DNA from 4 places in the Eubacterium sp. AM05-23 genome. Region 4 is predicted to be linked to each of the others. Evidence: riboswitches for the same ligand, from Rfam matches in the RefSeq annotation. Region 4 holds a riboswitch; each other region holds the start of a gene.
The links. Region 4 has a riboswitch for cyclic di-GMP ahead of DW091_RS02570 (EAL domain-containing protein). Riboswitches for the same ligand answer to the same signal wherever they lie in the genome.
Positions count from the first base shown of each region.

Region 1 (5,362 bases), on a different contig from region 4:
GCTTTTCTGTCTGTGTCTGCTTACCGCTGCCGTCAACACCCTCGATGACAATCAGCTGTCCTTTATTTTCCATTGATAAACCTTCTTTTCTCATTTTGTTTCAGGCATTATTATATCATAACGGCCCATGCATTAAAACGAAGAATTGAGAATGACTTCAATCATTCCCCCACTGTCTATTCCCACAACCGCTTCGCCGTTTCTCCGCCGTCTTAAGAGCTCCGCCACGGTTTCTTCTGTCACCAGACTCCCAGGCAGCAGCACCGGTATTCCTGGAGGATACGGGATGACAAAGCCCGCTGCGGCACTGCCTGCTGCGTCCTCCAAAGGCAGCCGCCCGGTTTCCATATTGTAGAGTGCCTGCCACAGGGGATATTTTTCCTCGTGCTTCCAGACACTGACAAATCCAGCATCCGGCAGCTCAGAGACTTCCGGACAGTCTCTGTTCATGTCTGCCACTGCTGCCATCAGCTGATCCAGTTCGCCGGCTGCAGTGCCGATTCCTGTCATGGCCAGTACATAGTTAAATCCGGACATCTCACACTGAATGTTATACTCTGTTAGCAGCCGCTTTTCAACAGCAGTGCCCTTTCCGTTCTTTACCATCAGCAGCCACTTGCTTTTATCGTAGGGCTGCCCATCCTCCGGAGTATACAGAGCAATGCAGTCGCCCACCCCTGTCCGTTTCTGATAAAAATCCCAACGCTCCGCAATGGTTTTAAAAACAGTTTCTCCCTTTTCGCAAGCTTCGTCCACCGCGTTTTCCACACTCATCATCAGCAGATAGCTGGGACTGGAGGACTGAAGCATGGCCAGAAATTTTTTAACACGGCTTCTTTCTACCAGGGGCCCCTGCATGTGAAGCAGAGAGCTCTGGGTAAAAGCGCTTAAAAGCTTATGCGTGCTCTGAATGACAATATCTGCTCCGCAGCTCACCGCGTCCGGCGGCAGCTCAGCACAAAACTTCAGGTGTGCCCCGTGGGCTTCATCCACGATCAGCACCTTGCCTTTTTTATGAAGCAGCTCTGCAATGGCAGCAACATCACTGACCGTGCCATAATAGGTGGGATTGACCAGTATCATCCCCTTTACCTCTGGGTGCTCCCGCAGATTTTTTTCTACCTGTTCCAGAGAAATACATTTTCCAAAGCCCAGCCGCGCATCGTATTCCGGTTCAAAATAAACACCTTTTATCCTGCCCAGGGCCAGCCCTGCATAAACAGAACGGTGGCAGTTTAACGGCACCAGAAGGCTCTCGCCTTCTCTGCAAACACCCATAATGGCACTCTGTATGCCGGTTGTGGTGCCGTTTACCAGAATACAGGCCTCCTCCGACCCGTAAGCTTCTGCCAGCTTTTTCTGAACCTTTAAAAGAATATCGGAGGGATCGTGCAGGTTATCCGCGCCAGGTATCTCTGTGACATCCAGAGTTGCCCAGTTTTCATTATCAAAACAAAAATTTCCCTTGTGCCCGGGCATATGAAACCGCAAAGCCCCTCTGTCACTGAGTTCTTGTAATCTTGTATATAAAAGTCGTTTTTTCATGAATTTATTTTATCATAAAATCCGGATTTTTCCCCTTTATTTTTAGATGGATTATTGATATGATAATCTCTGTAAAAAAATTCAAGGAGTGAAAAAGATGGCAAATATCATCTCTGTCGATATGACTAACTTTGAATCGGAAGTTCTGAACTATACGGAAGGCCCTGTCATGGTTGATTTTTGGGCTGAATGGTGTGGTCCCTGTAAGGCTCTCCTTCCGATCATCGAAGAAATCGCCGGCGAAGTCCCTTCAACCGCCAAAATCTGCAAGCTGAATGTAGATGAAAATACTGACCTGGCCAGGCAGTTTCATGTCATGAGCATCCCGACCTGTGTATTCTTAAAGGACGGCAGTGAAGTCGAACGTTTCGTGGGAAGCCGCGATAAGCAGGAATACATTGATACCCTAAAAAATTTATAAGTTTTTCAGACCACGCTTCGGGCATGGTCTTTTTTTATCGAACTATTTTTTATTAAATTTTCTTTTACAATACAAGACGTTTCTCTTTTTATTCTATTTTTATAACTATTATTTCGAAAATCCTTGAACCTTTTTCAAAAATATGTTACTATGAAAATTGTTTATAGATTCCTTATTTTCAATCATATCTGTCAAACACTCGGGAGGAACTCCAGATGAACAGTAAATACCTCGGGCAGCGGCTTCGCCAGTTTCGAAAAGACGCCCGTCTTACACAAAACCAGCTGGCTAAAAAAGCCGGTATCACCCCCACATACCTCAGTATCATTGAAAGGGGAGCGCAGCTGCCCCGGCTGGAAACTTTTATCAATCTGGCCAATATCCTGTCCGTTTCAGCCGACGATCTTCTGATGGAAGACCACGCAGAATCTCGCAAAGAAACGCACACTTCTTTCGCCATTCCGTCTGACAATCTGTCAGATGAGGAGCTCACTTTAGTGCAGGATATGGTCAAACTGATGTGTGACCATTTCAAAACAACAAATCACTGAATTATTTGTTTAAATTCTTGGACAAAACTATAATTGAATATTGACTTCATTCGCATTGTGAGTTATAGTAAATAATATACATCCGAATCATTTTGAAATAGGGCAAAACTACTGAAAGGTAGTGACGCAAAGCCAAGGGTCTAATTCATCAGGAGATGAAATGACAGCCGGTTGCTCGGGTATTAAACTTACTGAATGCAATCTCCCTGCCTTGGTTTGTGTGCCGGGGTCTTTTTATTGCCCCAATCTCACGCAGAGGAGTTAACCACAATGGATAATAAAGTTATTGGCAGGCATATTCGTGAAGCCCGTCTTGATAAAAAACTGACGCAGTACCAGCTCGCGGAACGTGTTCATATTACACCGAATTATCTGAGCATGCTGGAACGCGGCACCCATCTGCCCAAACTTGAAACACTCATCACTATCTCCGAAGCACTGGAGGTTCCTGTCAGCGCGCTTCTTGCCGATTTTCCCGTCGAGTCCTTTACCAGCCGGATTCACTTTCTGTCCACTGCAATGGAAGGGCTGGACGACGAGCAATCTAAAATCGTGTGCGATGTCATCAAGGTAATGACTGATGGCTTTAAATTGAAAAAATAGCTAAAAAACCCGGATCGATAAGATCCGGGTTTTTTAATTAAAAGTCTGCGGCCGGGTAAAACAAATCGTTTCGCCGCCTTGCTGTATCCAGCATATTATTGTAGAGCATCTGCTGGTATTCCAGAACCTCTCGGTCGTGGATCGTCGGGTCTCCCCTTCTGAAGTACTGCTCCTCATTATCGATAATCCCTACAGAATTAATAACCGGCAGTGTCTCAGACAGCCTCATTAAATAATCATTGTAGGGCGTCCCCTGGATACCGGCCTGCTCCAGCAGCAGGCTGGAAAGGTAATTTATGCTCAGCTTATCCACCTGGGCCTCTGGGATGTCATAGTTTGCCCAGATGACAAAGGGCGTGACGTAACGCTTCTGCAGCTCCTCTGTGCTCCACTGATCCAAAGGCTTCTGCATGAGCTCTTCATAAAACGCCTGCTCAATATATGCCTGGTGATCTCCAAACATAACTATCAGCGTGGGCTCATCCTGCCCGCTGAAATAATCGATCAGACCTTTAAACGCTGCGTCGGAGTTTCGCATCAGAGATAAATACTGCTCGGTTTCGGGGTAACTTCCCTCCATCCCCTCCAGAAGCACTGGATCAAGATCATCAGCGTTCAGCTGGTAGCCAGCGTGGTTTTGGATGGTCACATCAAAGACAAACAGCGGATTATCCCCCTTGTTCTCATAAAGATCAATGACCTTGTCATAGGTGGCCGCATCGCTGACCCATTTTTCTCTAAGCGTCTGCGATTCCAAAAATTCTTCTTCTGAGAAAAACTGCTGAAAGCCAAAATTCGGATAAACCTTGTCACGGTTCCAGGCGTTCCGCTCTCCGGGATGGATGGCATAGCTGTTGTAGCCCTCATAGTTCAGCGTTGACGTAAGGCTGGGCGCCGGACCCTTAATATACAATTGATAGGGTCTTGCATTTTCCGGCAGATAAGCCGTCGTATTTCCGGTCAGAAAGGCATATTCGGAGTCACAGGTACCTCCACCGAAAACCGACACATAAAGATTCCCTTTAATGGTATTCTCCTGCAGGCTGTCAATAAAGGGCATAACGTCAATATTGGTGGAAAAATCCCCCACGGTCCGCAAATCGCTGAAGGACTCATTCATAATGGCAATGATATTGGGTTTATGATTGTTTTTCACTCCAGGTCCTGCAGCGGCTTTTTCCGTTGTCCCGCCCCGCCCGATGGCCCCGGTGGTCATGGGCTGCTGAACATTTTTGATGCTCTCGCCCAAAAACGCCAGGTCATAGCCCTCGGGTTCCCTGACATGGGAAAGCTTGGCATTGACCGTAAAAGTATAGGGGTAACCGTTAACCGGCATATCCCAGGCATAATAATACCGCTCCACATTGGTCTCAAAAAACAGACCAAAGGTGATGGCCAGTGTTACAAAAGCTGTCAGCCTCAGCTTACGGCTTTTGTATTTATCGTTAATGCTGCCGTTTGCTTTAAAGGCCCAGAACAACAGCGCCGTCAAAACCAGCGCAGCAAGCAAAATGGTGCCGCTGAGCTCAAAATGATAAGCTGAGGCGACCTGGAGTCCTGTCTTTGCTGAGAACAGATCCGTATAGAGCAGCGTATCTCCTCTGAACAGGCGGACAAAGTAGCCAGCCAGTCCAAAAATATACATCAGAATTCCTCCGCCTATCAAAGACGTTCTCATCCGCCCGGTTATAATATATAAAAACACATAGACTGCCATACAGCAGGCCAGATTTAAAAACAAACGGATCCCCTCCGTATCGAAGGGTGCTTCCTGAAAAATCTGGAAGATGGTATAGGAAAAGGCTGAGGACAGGACAAGCAGCAGCACGTTCCACAGAGCTGCCGCCCGTTCCCGGCACGCTATATTTGAAAAGATGGCCAGCCCGATCATAAACACACACAGCCCTGCTGTATTCAGGTAGCCCTCATCAAAGCCCATCATCTGGTAGCAAAGCGCCAGACTCAGGCTCAGCGCTGCCACTGCCGCCAGCGCCGCCAATATTCTTTTTTTACTCGTTGTTAAATTGATTACAGAATCCAAAAAAAACCTCCCGTTCTCTGGATATTATACCATTAAACGGGAGATTTTGTGTCATTTTCAATACAAATTAAGTTTTACTCTTTTAGCTTACTTTACCACCGGCTGGAATCACATCGCCGTCGACCGTCAGAATACTCAGTTTTTTTCCTTTTACAGCGGAAAGAATCATTCCGTTGGACTCCAGTCCGCGCAGCATTACTG
Region 1 covers NZ_QUDF01000006.1:200,458-205,819, forward strand. The annotation lists gene DW091_RS10235 (deoxynucleoside kinase) at 1-73, opposite strand, end outside; gene DW091_RS10240 (aminotransferase class I/II-fold pyridoxal phosphate-dependent enzyme) at 133-1,545, opposite strand; gene trxA (thioredoxin) at 1,643-1,966, shown strand; gene DW091_RS10250 (helix-turn-helix transcriptional regulator) at 2,182-2,517, shown strand; cyclic di-GMP riboswitch class I at 2,609-2,696, shown strand; gene DW091_RS10255 (helix-turn-helix transcriptional regulator) at 2,788-3,120, shown strand; gene DW091_RS10260 (LTA synthase family protein) at 3,158-5,161, opposite strand; gene metG (methionine--tRNA ligase) at 5,244-5,362, opposite strand, start outside.
Region 1: linked by a shared signal. The riboswitch ahead of DW091_RS10255 (helix-turn-helix transcriptional regulator) and the one ahead of DW091_RS02570 (EAL domain-containing protein) in region 4 are both predicted to bind cyclic di-GMP.

Region 2 (5,362 bases), on a different contig from region 4:
CAGGGTGAGTCCCTTTTGGCGACAATCATCGTTCTGGCGGTTATGATCCTGCCCACAGTCGTCAGCATTTCGGAAACCTCCATATCCGCCGTTCCCGACGCCTATCGGGAGGGTTCCCTGGCCCTGGGTGCGTCTAAGATTCAGACAATTTTCAAGGTGGTTATTCCAGCGGCTAAATCGGGTATTATTACAGGTATTATTTTGGGGATTGGCCGGGCCATCGGGGAAACCATGGCGGTTATGCTGGTGTGCGGCAACCCGATCGCGGGTATTCCGACCAGTCTTTTTGATCAGATTCGCCCTTTAACCACGAACATTGCGCTTGAAATGGGCTACGCCTCCGGTGTGCACCAGCAGCTTCTGTTCTCAACCGGTGTGGTCCTGTTTGTGTTTATTATGATCATCAATTTTGTCGTTAATAAATTCGTCGAATCAAAAATTGGAGGCTGAGAAGCATGAGCAGAAAAGTAAAAGACAATTGTGTGAAAGGCGTTATCTACGCGGCCACAGCCATCACGCTTGGCATCTTGTTGTTTATTATTGGCTTTATCTTTGTTAAAGGGATTGGCATGGTGGACTGGAATTTTATCACTCGCGATTTTAACGATAAGGTGGGCTATCAGATGGTGGAAAAGAAAGATGTACCCCTTTCGATCAATGAAGCAGACCTTTTGTCAAAATCGGATTACTATAAAAAGTATGAAACACCAGACGGCGAGCCGCTTTATATCGAGTCTCTGGGAGCGGCCATTATGAAGGTTGATTATTCAAAACGAAACGATCAGCACAAGCAGGTGATTTTCAGTTATATCGAAAAGGACTCGAGCTTAAACGCCACTAAGGACACAACCGGAAGGGGCACGGCGGTTAAGACCGACTATGTGCTTGAAAGTGTGGACGGCGCCGAGGTGTCGGATTTATCATTGGAAGAGATTGCTCAGCTGGTACAAAATGGCGGCGGTACCCTTAAGCTGAAAGTGGTTAATCCGGGCGGCGGGATTTTCAGCAATATCGTCACAACGCTGTACATGGTATTTCTGTCATTGGTTATCGCGCTGCCGATCGGTATTTTAGCAGCCATCTATATGACGGAATACGCCAAGCCTGGCCGACTGGTCAACGCGATTCGCTTTGCAACGGAATGCTTGTCGGGGATACCTTCTATTATTTTTGGTCTCTTTGGTATGGCGTTTTTCGTGGTCGCGCTCAAATTTCAAATATCCTTACTGTCAGGGAGCTTAACCGTGGCGATTATTCTGCTTCCGGTCATTATACGGAGTACAGAGGAAGCCCTGAAAACCGTCCCGGTCAGTTACCGCGAAGGCTCCCTGGCTCTTGGGGCAACAAAGCTGCAGACCGTGTTTAAGGTCGTGCTGCCATCTGCAGTCCCCGGTATTGTGACGGCGGTGCTCTTAAGTATTGGCCGTGTGATCGGCGAATCTGCGGCGCTGCTGCTCACTGCGGGCACCGTTGCGCAGATTCCGGGAACGCTGCTTTCGCCGGGGAGCACACTGACGGTTCAGGCCTACTATGTGGCTAAAGAGGAAGGAAATATCGAACTGGCCTGTGCTATTGGTATTATTATTGTATTGATTGTCATTGTATTGAATATTTTATCAAGACTGGCAGCGGACAAGCTGGATGTTGCCCATAAAAAATAGACGAGGTTAAAATGGATAAGAAGAAAAAATTTGATGTGAAGGATCTGGATTTGTATTATGGTGATTTTCAGGCCTTAAAAAAAATCAATATTGATATTTATGAAAATGAAGTGACCGCTTTTATCGGCCCGTCAGGCTGTGGAAAATCTACATTTCTGCGCTGTCTGAACCGCATGAATGACTTAATTGACTCGGTTCGTATCGAGGGGACCCTGAATTTTGACGGTAAAAATATCTATGAAAAAGATACGGACGTTATCCAGCTCAGAACAAAGGTGGGCATGGTTTTCCAAAAACCTAACCCGTTTCCGATGAGTATCTACGATAATATCGCCTATGGTCCAAAATGCCAGGGCTTGAAAGATAAGAAGAAACTTGATAAAATTGTACACGACAGTCTGGTAGGAGCGGCTCTGTGGGATGAAGTCAGCGACCGTCTGGGCAAATCCGCCCTCGGCCTTTCCGGTGGGCAGCAGCAGCGTCTGTGCATTGCCAGGACCATCGCCATGCAGCCAGAGGTTATCCTGATGGATGAGCCAACCTCGGCCCTTGACCCAATCGCTACTTCAAAAATTGAAGATTTGATGGAGGAGCTTAAAAAGGACTACACCATTATCATCGTCACACATTCCATGCAGCAGGCTGCCAGAATTTCAGACAGAACCGCTTTCTTCCTTATGGGAGAAATTATTGAGTACAATGAGACAAATACTATTTTCATGAATCCAGAAGATAAAAGGACTGAGGATTATATTACCGGCCGATTCGGTTGATAAAGGAGCGAATGATGCGAGAAGTTTATAACGAAGAATTAAAAACCATTAAGAATGAAATTTTATTGATGTCTTCCCAGGCAGAACGCATGCTGTCGGATTCGATTACGGCGCTGGAAGAACAAAATGTCAAGCTGGCCAGAAGCGTCATCAGCCGGGATGACATTGTGGATTTAAAGGAAATCCAGCTTCAGCAGATTGTCAGCGAGGTGATTGCGAGGCAGCAGCCCGTCGCAGGGGATTTGAGAAGACTTTCCTCCACCTATAAAATTATTACAAATCTTGAAAGAATCGCTGACCTGGCGGTGAATATCTGCCAAAAGGTGATCTGCCTGCGTAAGGAAGAGTACTATAAAAAACTGGACAATATCCCGCAGATGGCAAAGATGGTGGAAGATCAGCTTAAAATGTGTATTCAGGCTTATATTGACGAGGATATCAGCAAGATGGATGATGTGATCCGCTATGAGGATGAAATCGACCGTTTGAACAATACCCTGCACAGCGACTGTATCGCAGAGATCAACCAAAATCCGGAAATGGCGCTTCAGGCTATGAGCTTTTCTTTTATAGGGAGCCATTTGGAAAGAATTGGTGATCATGCCACTAATATTTTTGAGACCGTCTATTTTATTGTCACTGGAAATTATATGGATTTTAATGACTTAAATACAATCCCAGAGGACGAATAAACCATAGGTTTTATCCTGGACCAGAGTAGATTTTTGCGCTGGTCTTTTTTTATTTATGCAAAATAATCAAAGAATCTTGACGAAAAGAATCGTGCTTGATATAATGAGGCATAATCTATACTGATTTTAATTTAATAACGTTTTTAATACGTAAAAAGGGCAAATCTGCTGAAAGGCAGAGACGCAAAACTAAAGGGCCTAAAGCCGTTAAACGACGATGGCAGCCAGTTGCTACAGTAATCCATGATTAGTAGGTGGATACCCCACGGCTGCGCCCTTTTGCAGCCGTTTTTTATTTTTAGAAACAGGATTAATTAAAGATCATTCATCAGAATAAGGAAAGGGAAAAGAACATGAAAAAATGGTTGGCTTGTTTTATGTCCGTTGTGATGCTGTTTGCGAGCTTTCCGATATCCATTTTGGCAGAGGAAACTGTACAGGAGACCTCCTCCGAAACTGCGGAAACGGATATTGTGACAGAAAATCAGGAAGAGGCCGGGCCAGAGGAAGCCTTGGAGGTCATCTCCTCTTTGGCAGATGAAGCTTCAGAGCCGCAGGCGGAAGATGAAAAAGACAGCATGATCCGCACTGGCGGATCCGCGGAACTTGTCGGGAATATGGAGGTGGAAATCCATTTTACCCAGCCCAAGACAAAGCTGCTTGAAACCGCTGTCCTGACACTGGCTTCCGATGACGGCACCGTAAAGGCAATCCTATTAAAAGATATCGTAAATGAAAAAACCTTAACTGATTTTGGCGGCAGGAGCATTCAGTACAAAACCTTGCTTTTTGATAAAGCCTCCGATAACAGGGAGAGCAGCAATGTTTTTTACGATGCACAAAACCCAGATGCAAAAATTTATTTTGCCAATGTCAATTTGTATAATCTGCCAGTCGGCGACTATACAATAACTGTTTCGGATATGGGGATAATCCCTGTGCAGGCACGGGTACGCCTTGAGGGAAGCTCGAAACGTGTCGAGTTTATGGACGGTGCAGTTTTAGCTGGAGACGTAGATAGTAACGGTATTATTGACGATGCCGACTACGACGCTGTCATGAAAAAGCTGGGCTCCTCCGAAACCGATTATGATCTTAATGGAGATGGACTTGTCGATATTGTCGATCTGGTCTATCTGCAGGAAAATATGGGCGAGGCCTATGATGCCGAAAAGGTACAGATCAGTGATACGTCCCCGATTGTGGATCCGGGAAATGTGGTCATTGAAAAAAATGTATCCAATCCTGTCGTGGTTAAAAGCGGTGATATTGCTCAGCTTTTCAGCACGGCTTCTGACCAGGCAGCATCAGTCCAGTTCGCCAAAGAGGATGAAGGTGTGATTTCTGAGGAAGCGCCGCTGGAGATTCCGCTTGTCATGCAGGAACCCGTCAAGGCAACAGAACTGCGGATTGCCCCCAATGAACTAGGCCTTGAAAATGCGCCCAGAAGGGGACGTGTTGAGGTGGTCGATGAATTCGGGGAAAAAGAAACCCATAGTTTTGACCTCCAGGACAAGGTGGATTATCTCTTTTTAACCGATGAAGCTTCCCCGTCGACCATTGTCATTAATTTGGATAAACAGGTAGCCATCAAAAAGGTTACCATCTTTGTGACAGAGACCAATAAGGCGAGCAGCAATCTTGCGGAAATCTCAAAAGTTGAATTTTTAAATAATACCAAGGATAAAATCGTTGAGCAGGTTACGAGCATACCTGCAAATGTCAAAGTGGTTTCTGGCAACGAAAGTCTGACGGTCAGCTGGGAGGCACAGCCTAATGTAACCGGCTATGAAGTAAAGATGAGTTTTACAAACCCTACAACCGGTAAAAATGAGACTACGCTGACTGCAGTGGATGGAACTTCTCTGACAATTAACGATTTAATCAATTTTGTGGCATATAAAATTTCAGTACAGTCGGTTAACCGTTCCGAAAGCGGAAATTGGGAAAGTGGTTTCAGCGCTCCGGTTATCGGAACGCCAATGCCAACCTCAGTGCCTGAAAGGCCAGAGGGTATAACCTTAAAAGGCGGATACCGCCAGATCACTGTCAATTGGGAAAAACAGAAAAATTCTACCGGATACAATGTCTATTACCGTGAAAAAGGGATGGGCGACTATATAAAGGCCGGGGATTTGAGCGGCACCAGCTATGTAATTGAAAATCTTAAGGACCAAGCTGAATACGAGGTCTATCTGACAGGCTATAACGCCATTGGAGAAGGCGCAAAATCGCC
Region 2 covers NZ_QUDF01000014.1:91,851-97,212, forward strand. The annotation lists gene pstC (phosphate ABC transporter permease subunit PstC) at 1-450, shown strand, start outside; gene pstA (phosphate ABC transporter permease PstA) at 456-1,661, shown strand; gene pstB (phosphate ABC transporter ATP-binding protein PstB) at 1,673-2,434, shown strand; gene phoU (phosphate signaling complex protein PhoU) at 2,446-3,126, shown strand; cyclic di-GMP riboswitch class I at 3,275-3,362, shown strand; gene DW091_RS17000 (M60 family metallopeptidase) at 3,480-5,362, shown strand, end outside.
Region 2: linked by a shared signal. The riboswitch ahead of DW091_RS17000 (M60 family metallopeptidase) and the one ahead of DW091_RS02570 (EAL domain-containing protein) in region 4 are both predicted to bind cyclic di-GMP.

Region 3 (5,362 bases), on a different contig from region 4:
ATATGTGCGGCCCATTACCGCATATTTTAGCGAGAAGCCTAAAATACCGCTGCCGGTAAAGCTGGTGCTGCTGTACCTGTTGTGCGTAACCGTCACGCTTCCCTTTTCGACGGATATCATGCTGTCGCTTAAGGGGCGATCCTTTCGGCTGGAGAGCTACTCCGCTATTTTGTTTTATGGTATTTTAATGATGCTGGGGGCTTTTTTCTATACCTTTAAGCGCTGGCATGTACGGTTATACGCCGTGGGCGTATCCTGTGTGGCTGTTTATGGCATCTTTCAGAAATTTGGGCTGGATTTTCAGCCACAGGACCCTTTAATGTACGGCGGCCCAGGCGCATCCTATGCTACCATCGGCAACCCTAATTTTCTGGGCTCATTTTTGACATTGGCGCTGCCAATTCTCTTATACGCCTTTATCAAAGGGCCAAGGGCTTACCTTCTGCCCTGCGGGCTGGTCTATTTCTGCCTGCTGTGCACCAATACCCGCGGCGCTTGGATTGGCAGCTTTCTGGGGTATGTGCTGCTGGGCATGTTTCTGCTGAGAGAAAAAGAAAACCGCTGCCGTTTCGCAGTGGCGAGCGGTGTGTTTGTGCTTTTAACCTTTATTTTCCTGTTTGTGAATACAGGTTTTGGCGCGCGGTTTCTCAGTGTTTTTACGGATTTGTCGAAGATCATCAAGGGAAACGACTGGGAAAAGGGCGGATCATACCGGCTTTTTATCTGGTCAAAAACCCTAGAGCTTATCAAGCTGCGTCCCCTGACTGGCTTTGGCATTGAGACCCTGGGCAAGGTGATGGGCCAGTATTTTGAGCGTGATATTGTAAGGGTGACCGGACACCACCTGGTCATCGACCGTGCCCATAACGAGTACCTGCACATTGCTGTGAGCAGCGGAATCCCTGCGGCTTTCATTTATCTGGCCTTTGAGGGGACGACGCTGTACCAGGGCTTTAAAAGCTGGCGGCAGTCTCCCATGCTTATACCGCTTGTCTGCAGCGTGGCCGCTTATATGGCCGCTTCCTGTTTCAACATCTCTGTGGTGACCGTGGCGCCTGTTTTCTGGATATTTTGCGGAATAATGGTGCGGTTGAGCAATAAAATCCATCAAATTTGAATATGATTTAAGGAAATAAAAAATTGAAAAAATTTTGAAAAAGATTGAGTGTTTTACTCAAATTGTGCTGTTTTTACCATTAGTTTAATGTTGGTGGTAAATGAAACAGCATTTATAATAACTTATAGCTATAAGAAAAGCGAAAAATGCAGATTTGTATGGTTTTAAAAGTGTACAAACCTGTATTAATGGTGAATGACATGAACCTTTTAGAATATTTAAAAGTAACTGGTTTTTATAGTTCTTGACAAATGTCCGAATCAGTTGTAGAATAGAATTGTTCAAAAGGCAAAGCGGCGCGAAAGCCCGTGGCGCAAAACTACAGGGTCTACGTCGGCAGCTCCAGGCCGATATGACAGCCAGCTGCCAAAACGGTGGATGGCCGAAAACCCCTGTTTGGTTTCCGGCTGTTTTTATTTTTTGAGCAGCCTTTAACAAAAAGGACATCTGGGGCAGGTAATGACAATGTTTATAACCGTCATGGCGCGGACGGTTAAAATAAAGGTTTATATTTAAAGGTAAACAAGAGAACATAAAAGGAGAGATGTAAATGATTCAGATGATTAACAAGCTGAAGAAAAACCGTAAAGGTTTTACTTTGGTAGAATTGATTGTAGTATTGGTTATTTTGGCGATTTTAGCGGCATTCACGATTCCGGCGATGTTGGGGTTTATTGAAGATGCAAAAGGTAAAGCTTATGTTTCACAAGCAAGAGAAGTATATTTGGCAGGACAGACTGTAGCTACAGAACAAACACTTGCGGATACTTTCGTGATTAAAAGCAGTGACACTAGTACAGCGGCTACTGCTGTAAAAGATAAATTAAACAGCGATATCCCCGCAAGTGCTACGTGGACTATTACAGTAGGTGATGGCTCGAGAATAGCAAAAGTAGAATATAAAGACGGTGGATTCACAGTTACGATTGATGAAACAGTATCCGGGGGCAATGCAGTAATTAAAAAAGATTAAAACGATAAATGTTTAGTAAAAAATAAAGATATACCTGTTGCTTTTTAAAAAAGTAAATAATCAAGGCCGAGCTTGCAGCGCCGCAGCCGGCCTTTTCTCCCATTTTCTCAGGCGCTTTTTTTATTGCCGAAAGAAAAAACTAAATATAGTGGACAGTTGATCGTTGATAGTGGATAGTTATGGAACAAATTTGTTCTGTAACGATCAACTGTCCATTATCAACGATCAACTGCTTTTCAGGATTTCGGGAGGGGTTTTTCAGTGGAAAATGAAGAATAAAGAATGGCACAGCAGGATTCCGATTTTCTGAACAGGGGGCAGGAAAATGAATTTTCTAAAGCAAAGATTAAAGAACAGCGCGCAGTCCCGTTCGGGCTTTACCCTGGTCGAACTGATTGTGGTACTGGTGATTCTGGCCATCTTAGCCGCCTTTACCATCCCTGCCATGCTGGGGTTTGTGGAGGACGCCAAAGGAAAAGCCGCCATTGTAGAAGCCAGAGAGGTTTATGTGGCAGCGCAAGCGGTAGCTCCGCCGAAGTCACAAAAATAAAATAACCCTCCAACCCGTATCCCGAAAACCCGAAAAGTTAATCAATGGAGAATGGAGAATTGAAAATGGAGAATTACAGGAACAATTTTGCTAAAGGCAAAACTGATTAGAATTAAATCCGCAATGCGGATTTGCACATTTAATTCTCAATTCTGCATTCTCAATTCTCCATTGAAAAAAGAGGTGCCCCCATGACCCTTCGCCGCAAACTTAAAATTCTCATCAAAAGCCCCTCTGGCTTCACCATGATGGAGCTCATCACCGTTATTGTGGTCATTGCCCTGCTGGCAGTGCTCATCATTCCGGGGTACCTCCATTTTATCGATGACGCCAAAAAGGACGCTGCTATTGCCGAGGCCAGAACCATCTACCTGGCGGCTCAGATACGGGCCACAGAGTTTAAATCCGCCGAAACAGCGGAAAACCCCTACCGCATACCAGACGCGAACGACCTTCGGGATCTGGTGGGGCCGGACAACATCTACGAAGGGGTTACAAAGCTGACCATTGTGGACGACAACCGGGACGGTACCATTGATAAAATTGAGATGATTAAAAATAACATCAATGTTATAATTGAACCAGGAAAGCGCGTTGTGGTTGACGGGAAGGAAGTTTCAGCCTACAAAGGAGAAACAGACGTCAAGTAGCGAATGATAATAGCAGTGGATAGTTGATAGTGAGTAGTTAAGGAACAAAATCACTCTGTGATTTTGAATTCAAATCAAATTTGCAAAGCAAATTTGTTCCGTAACTATCAACTATCCATTATCAACTATTCACTAAAAAGCCTGGAGGTTCATCTTTGGAAGATTCTTTAACCTTAATCTATTTTGTATTGTATGCCTTTGTCTTTATCTTTGGCTGTATGATTGGCAGCTTTTTGAATGTGGTGGTCTACCGGGTGCCCATTGGTATTTCCATTGCCAGGGGCCGGTCCTTTTGCCCAAACTGCGGCAAGCCCATTGCGTTTTATGATAATATCCCGCTGCTCAGCTATCTTTGGCTGCGGGGAAAATGCCGGAAATGCGGGGCGAAGATTGCGCCGCGGTATTTTTTCACGGAGTTGTGCGGCGGGCTGCTGGCCCTGCTCATGGCCTGGCACTACGATTTTGGCTTTCAGGCTGTGGTTGGGTTTGCGGTGGCGGCCATTTTATTGGCGGTTACCCTCATTGATTTCGATACCATGACCATTCCGAACGGTCTGGTCATCGCTTTGATCATTCCCGCGGCGGCAAGCTATTTTGTATTTCTGGAGCCCAGCCTTATTTCCCGGGTAATCGGTGTGTTTGTCATATCGGTCCCCATGCTGGTGTTATCCCTGGTTATCCCCGGCGGCTTTGGCGGCGGCGACGTCAAGCTGATGGCTGTGGCCGGGTTTCTCCTCGGCTGGCCCTGCACCCTGCTGGCCACCTTTATCGGCCTGGTGCTGGGCGGCATCGCCGGCGCCATCAAGCTTATCCGCAAGAGCGGGGAAAAGCACATGCCCTTTGGCCCATACCTTTCGGGGGGGATTTTGGTATCCATGCTGTGGGGAATGCAGATTATCTTTTGGTATTTGGATTTTTTTGGACTTTAATAGGTGGAAAGTTGAAGGTGGAAGGTTTTGGAACAAATTTTCAAAAGAAAATTTGATTGGATTGCGGCCTTTGGCCGCTAAAGATGCGGGAGGCCTGCATGGCGGATGAAAAAATAGTGGATCGGAGCTTTCAGTTTGCCGTTCGTATTATACGGTGTTATCAGTTTTTATCGTCAACGCATAAAGAATTTGTATTGTCAAAACAGCTTTTGCGAAGTGGTACAAGCATTGGCGCAAATGTTACAGAAGCGCAGCAGGCGCAGAGTAAGAAAGACTTTTTAGCCAAAATGAGCATTGCTTTGAAGGAAGCTTCTGAGACAAAATATTGGATTAAATTATTAATAGCAACAGGTTATTTAACTGAAGAAAAGAGTGAAGGTATCTATAAAGAGTGTGTTATCATTGAAAAAACACTCTCCAATATTGTTAAGACCACTAAGGAAAAAATATAAATCAAATTCGCAAAGCGAATTTGTTCCTGAACCTTCCACTTTCCACCTTCCACCTTCAACCTCAGGAAAAGGAGCGTAGCGAACTTTGCCAAAGTTTAAGTATAAAGCAAAAAACATGAACTCAAAAATAGTAAATGGAATGGCGGACGCCATTGACGAGAGCACGCTGCGTAAGGCTTTGCGGGAAAAGGATGAATTTCTGCTTGAGTGCCGTGAGGTGGATACGGAAAAGAAAGCCTACAAGATGAAGAACATGGAGCTTTCGGATTTCTCGAGGGAGATTGAGAACATGCTGGCCTCGGGGATTACAGTGATCCGGGCGCTTTCCATTATGATGGAGCGTAACATCAAGCCCAATGTGGCCAAGGTGTATAAGGCCCTTTACCGTGAAGTACAGCAGGGGATCACGCTGTCAGAGGCCATGGAAAACAGCCACGGCTCCTTTCCTCGGCTTATCATCAACATGTTTCGGGCGGGTGAGTCCAGCGGCCAGATGGCCGAGACGGCGCACAAGATGGCGCTGTATTATGAGAAGGAGCACCGCCTGCACACCAAGATCCGAAACGCCATGATCTACCCCATTGTGCTGTTAGTGGCTACAGTGGTGGTGGTGATTGGGCTGTTTACCTTTATCCTGCCCCAGTTTTTTGACTTGTTCGAGGGTATGGACGCCCAGCTGCCGGGGATCACG
Region 3 covers NZ_QUDF01000001.1:261,739-267,100, forward strand. The annotation lists gene DW091_RS01095 (O-antigen ligase family protein) at 1-1,117, shown strand, start outside; cyclic di-GMP riboswitch class I at 1,395-1,488, shown strand; gene DW091_RS01100 (prepilin-type N-terminal cleavage/methylation domain-containing protein) at 1,668-2,090, shown strand; gene DW091_RS01105 (type II secretion system protein) at 2,416-2,640, shown strand; gene DW091_RS01110 (type II secretion system protein) at 2,832-3,290, shown strand; gene DW091_RS01115 (A24 family peptidase) at 3,446-4,219, shown strand; gene DW091_RS01120 (four helix bundle protein) at 4,318-4,671, shown strand; gene DW091_RS01125 (type II secretion system F family protein) at 4,787-5,362, shown strand, end outside.
Region 3: linked by a shared signal. The riboswitch ahead of DW091_RS01100 (prepilin-type N-terminal cleavage/methylation domain-containing protein) and the one ahead of DW091_RS02570 (EAL domain-containing protein) in region 4 are both predicted to bind cyclic di-GMP.

Region 4 (5,362 bases):
AGCGCCAACAGCAGCGATAAGGCAGGAACCCCCGGCAGCACCTGGGGAAGCTGGCAGCAGACGCCCCAGACTGCGTCCGACGACGCCAACGACACGCCCCAGAGCGCCAAGGCGCTGAAGGCCGGAAACGCCATTGTCATCAAGGGCGGTACCTATCACATTGACTCGTCTGACGACTCAATTCACTCTAATGGCACCATCGACATTAAAGACGGCACCTTTACCCTGAGCTCCGGCGATGACGGCATCCATGCCGACACCTTCCTGACCATCGACGGTGGTATCTTTGACATTACCAAGTCCTATGAAGGCCTGGAGAGCATGAGCATCACGCTGAACGGCGGCAAGGGCAGTATTGTGTCAAGCGACGACGGCATCAACGCCGCGGGCGGCGACGGCTCCTCACAAAACGGCCGGCCTGGGCAGAACCCCATGGAAAGCGCCAGTGTGGACGACGGTTCCATTGTGCTGAACATTAACGGCGGCGAATGGTATATCAACGCCGGCGGCGACGGGCTCGATTCCAACGCCTCCATCAACCAGACCGGCGGCACGGTTACCATCGATGGGCCCACCGATGGCGGCAACGGCGCTCTGGACTACGACGGCACCTATAACCTGACCGGCGGCACTCTGATCGCGGCGGGCAGCTCCGGTATGCTCCAGACGCCGTCGTCAGACTCTGCCCAGAACAGCATCTCTCTGACCTTTAACGCTTCTCAGGCGGCCGGCACCACCATCAGCCTGAAGGACGCGAACGGGGAGGAAATCGCAGACTACACCCCGTCTAAGACATTCCAGAATATTATCATCAGCACGCCGGATATCCGGACCGGCGTCACCTACACACTGACAAAGGGCGGCGCAGACCTGACCACTGTCACCCCTTCTTCCTCCGTCACAAGCATTGGCGAGGACGGAAGCACCCACAGCGGCGGTATGGGCGGTGGTCCCGGCAACATGGGCGGCCCAGGCGGGAACCGTCCCGGCAGCAGCACTCCGCAGGATATGCAGGGCGGGCCGGGACAATAAGGATTAAAAAAAGAGCTGCACCTGGCGCGCAGCTCTTTTTTTAAATACTCTCTTTTAAAAACCGTTTCTCAAACTCCTCGACCGGCATGGGTCTGGAATAATAGTAGCCCTGGGCAGCCTGGCAGCCGCAGGCATTCAGGAAGCCTGCCTGATCGCCCGTTTCTACGCCCTCGGCAATGACCTGAAGCTCCAGGTCGTTGATCATGCCGATGGTATGCTCAATGATGGTTTTACCTTTCTGGGTCGCCACGCTCTCGTTAAAGAACTCACGGTCCAGCTTAATGGTGTTGACTGGTACATTTTTGAGCATATTGAGCGAGGAATAGCCTGATCCAAAATCGTCCATTGAAAAGGAGATTCCTTCCTCTCTCAACCGCTCCATGCCGCGGTACAAATCCACCGTGTTCTCTACAAAGCTGCTCTCAGTCAGCTCGACTTCTAAAAGCGCCTTGGGAATATCGTAGCGTCTTATAATATGCAGCAGCTTTTTATAAAAATTCGGGTTATATACCTGCACTCTGGACACATTAACCGACACCGGAACTGCTTCCATCCCCCTGTCCAGCCAGGATTTAATGATCCGGCAGGTTTCCTCCCAGACGTATTCGTCCAGCTTGATGATGAAGCCGTTGCGCTCAAAAAGCGGGATGAAACGGTAGGGCGTCAGGAACCCTCTTTCAGGATGATCCCAGCGCACCAGCGCCTCCGCACCGATCACGCTGCCTGTCTGCACATTGTGTTTGGGCTGGAGATACACCTTGAACTGGTGCTTTTTCAGCGCGTCGTCCATCTCGTTTTCGATCCGCTGCTCCTCAATCTGTTTGGCTCTCAGCTTTTTATCGTAAAAGGCCCACTGCTTGATGAGGCTCCCTTTAATGGTCTTCTGGGCCAGGTTTGCCCAGTCACATAGGATACTGATCTGGACATTCCGGTCCCTCACAATGCAGATACCGCAGGAGGGCATAACCTGATAGGTTTCTGAATACTGGTTGATCTCCGCCAGTATTTTCTGAATACGCCTGAGCAGTGGCTCACCCGAACCATAGGACATACAGAGACAGAACACATCGCTGTTCATGCGCCCAAAAGCGTCCATCGGCCCCATATGGCCCGAAATAACAGTTGCCATAAAGCGGAGCAGCCGGTTTCCCTCCTCCCGTCCGTACAGATCATTGATAAACTTAAAGCGGTTGACATCCAGGCGCACCACGGCATATTTCTGCTCCGGATGCTCCCTGAGCAGCTTTTCTGCCCGGGAATAAAAGGTATTGATGTTATAGATACCGGTTAACATATCAAACTCTGCCCGGTACTTCAGGGTTTCGTGCGCGCGCTTGGATTCGTCGATGTCGTTCAGGGTACCGATCACCCGGCTGATGCCGCCATCCTCATTGTAAAGCACATTAAATACAATTTTACACCAGATATAGCGGCCTTTCTTATTGCAGAGCCGGATTTCCAGCTCTACCTGCCCGTTGCTGATGGCGTCCATGCTCATTTTCTGCTTTAATATTTCAATATCGCCGGGGTGGACGACCCCATCGTCAAGCCAGATTTCCTTGATGTCCCGGCCGTCATAGCTGCCCATAAAATTTTCCGAAAACCGGGGCGCATAATAGCGCTCTCCGGTCTCTGGGTTCCACTCAAATACCAGGGTGTTTGTCTGCCCAATCACCAGACGGTAACGCTCGTCATCCATCTGCTTTTTCTGAAGGCTTTGGTTTTCCTTCTCAACGGCTTCCAGCTGTTTTTTATAATCAATATCCATGATAAAGCAGAGCAGGATCTCATCCTCCTCGCCTTCAATATCCGCTGGAAAAACGGTCAGCGAGGCCCAGTGATAGGCGCCGTCCTCCCAAAGCTTACGGAACTCTCCAATGACGCTGGTCTTTCCGGAAGCCAGTGCCGCGTGTATTTTATCAATATCAAAAAAATCCAAAAAACGTCTCGAATCCTCCGGGTGAATCATGTGCGCTGCCACATCGGCAATACCGTCTGTCAAAGCGCCGTCTTCTGGCGGCGTCACATATTTACCCTCTACATGGTAGATGATCCGATAATGATTTTTGGTAATGTTCAGTTCATAGAGCTCGTCGTAAATATTACGCAAAGCTACGTTATAAACATTATTTTCAATGGTTTCGTTTGTCTTTTTTCCTGCCATTTTACAGCTCCTGTTATGGGTTTAACTGCAGCTGGCTACCCTACAATGTATGTTTAGGCCCTGTAGCTTTGCGTCTCTGTCTTTCAGCAGATTTGCCCTAGTATTAATCTCGTTTATATTTTACTCTATTATATAATAGATTTTTTTGAAACACAACTCCTATTTTCCACCAAAAAAGCAGGCTTAAGCCTGCTGGTATTTCTGGTTATTCGTTCTCTTCCTCTTCGTTAATCAGGTAGGTTAAGGTAAACAGACTGTCGGTGATGTTCACACTCTCTACCACCACGTCGTCCGGCACCGTCAGGTCCAGAGGCACGAAGTTTAGAATCGCTTTGATCCCGAGCTCTACGACACGGTCTGTGGTTTCCTGCCCGACCTTCTGCGGTACACTCAGGATACAGATATCAATCTTATGGTGCGCCACAAAGGCGTCGAGATCGTCCATGTGGTACACGGTCACGTCTCCGACCTTTTTGCCAATCTGATCCGGATCCACGTCGAACATGGCCTTGAAGTGAATGCCCTCTTCCTTAAAGCGCTCGTAATTGACAATGGCATGTCCCAGGTTCCCAGAACCGATGATAATGCAGTTATACTGGAGATCAAGCCCCAGAATTTTGCGAATGGCCTCCTTCAGCTCTTTTACCTTGTAGCCGTAGCCCTGCTGTCCGTAAGCGCCAAAGGAATTCAGGTCCTGCCGGATCTGCGAGGCGGTCAGCCCCATCATAGCCGCCAGCTCCTTAGACGAGATTTTTTCAATATGTTGATCCTGTAAATCGGTTAAATACTGGTAATACTTGGGCAGACGCTTAACAACTGTCATCGATACCCTTTTTGAAAAAGTTTGCATTCTGCACTCCCCTCCTGCGTCGTACTTATCCTTTTTATTATATCAAGTTGTTAAAAAAACGTCAATTTTTATGGTCGAATTAATTAAAAAAGTGTCAAAGTTTTTTAATTCCTTCAGAAACCGGGCAAACAAGCGCCTTCGGGGTGTCTTTAAAAGCAATTAATCGGTGATGTCCGACATCAAGTTAAGGTGCGGGCTGCCAATCACCTTGGCCACATCCAGCACAAAAGCAATGCCCATGCCCGGCCTGTCGATTTCGATTTTCTTCTGGATCGAGCAGAGCACCGCGTTCCTTATGGACGCGTCCACCAGAATCAGAACGATCTCCTTTTCAGGCTCAATGGTGATGCCGAAAAACCGGGCGTTCTCATGGATGCCGGACCCGCGGCCATACATAACGGTCGCTCCGTCAGCGCCGCCCTGCTTGGCCGCGTCAATGACCTCGCCGGACATATCTTTTTCCACAATCACCACAATCAGTTCGGTCTTAATCTTATTTCTGTCTTCCATTTTTTCCTCCATCATTCGCTAAGTAATCTACATATTATATATGATTAAAATCTTCTGTCAATACCGGTTAAGAATCACGCGGCTGCTTTTCACACTGCCTTTTCCTGTAGGCCTCCTTCTGCTTATAAAAGAAGCCCAGAAGCAGGGTTGTCAGAATCGGCGCAAGGGCAATCAGCGCTACCACGCCAAAGCCGTCCAGCAGCGGATTTCGTCCTGGCGTCGCGCCCGCCACAGCCACTGAAAGAGACAGAATAAAGGTCGAGCACATGGGGCCAGTGGCTACGCCGCCGTTATCAAAGGCCATAGCCAGAAAATTCGGCTCCACAAAGCGGCCGAGAATAAAGGCCAGTATATAGCCCGGAATCAAAATCCACCAGAGCGAAATACCGGCCAGCAGCCGGATCATGGCCGTCATAACCGCTAACGCCACGCCCAGCGAGATCGCAAGCAGCATAACGCGTGCTTTGATGGCGCCGCTGGTCATTTCCTCAACCTGCTTTACCATGACCTGGACGGCTGGCTCGGCAAAGGCGACCAGAAAACCGATGGCAAAGCCCAGCGGAATGAGAATCCAGCTGTACTCAAGCTCTGCAAGGGCTGTGCCCAAAAATTCGCCGGCCGGTACAAAGGCAATGTTTACGCCCTGGAGAAACAGCACCAGCCCCAGGTAAGTCACCACAAAGCCGCCTATAATCCGCTTGATAATAGGAGCCCGCAGCCGCAGCGCAATGACGTTCAAAAACAGAAAAATCAAAACAATGGGCAGGATGGCCAGAAAAACCTCCCATGCCACCTCCGGCATACCG
Region 4 covers NZ_QUDF01000002.1:57,956-63,317, reverse strand. The annotation lists gene DW091_RS02575 (carbohydrate-binding domain-containing protein) at 1-1,032, shown strand, start outside; gene DW091_RS02570 (EAL domain-containing protein) at 1,073-3,196, opposite strand; cyclic di-GMP riboswitch class I at 3,220-3,303, opposite strand; gene DW091_RS02565 (redox-sensing transcriptional repressor Rex) at 3,402-4,046, opposite strand; gene DW091_RS02560 (P-II family nitrogen regulator) at 4,206-4,556, opposite strand; gene DW091_RS02555 (DUF1538 domain-containing protein) at 4,624-5,362, opposite strand, start outside.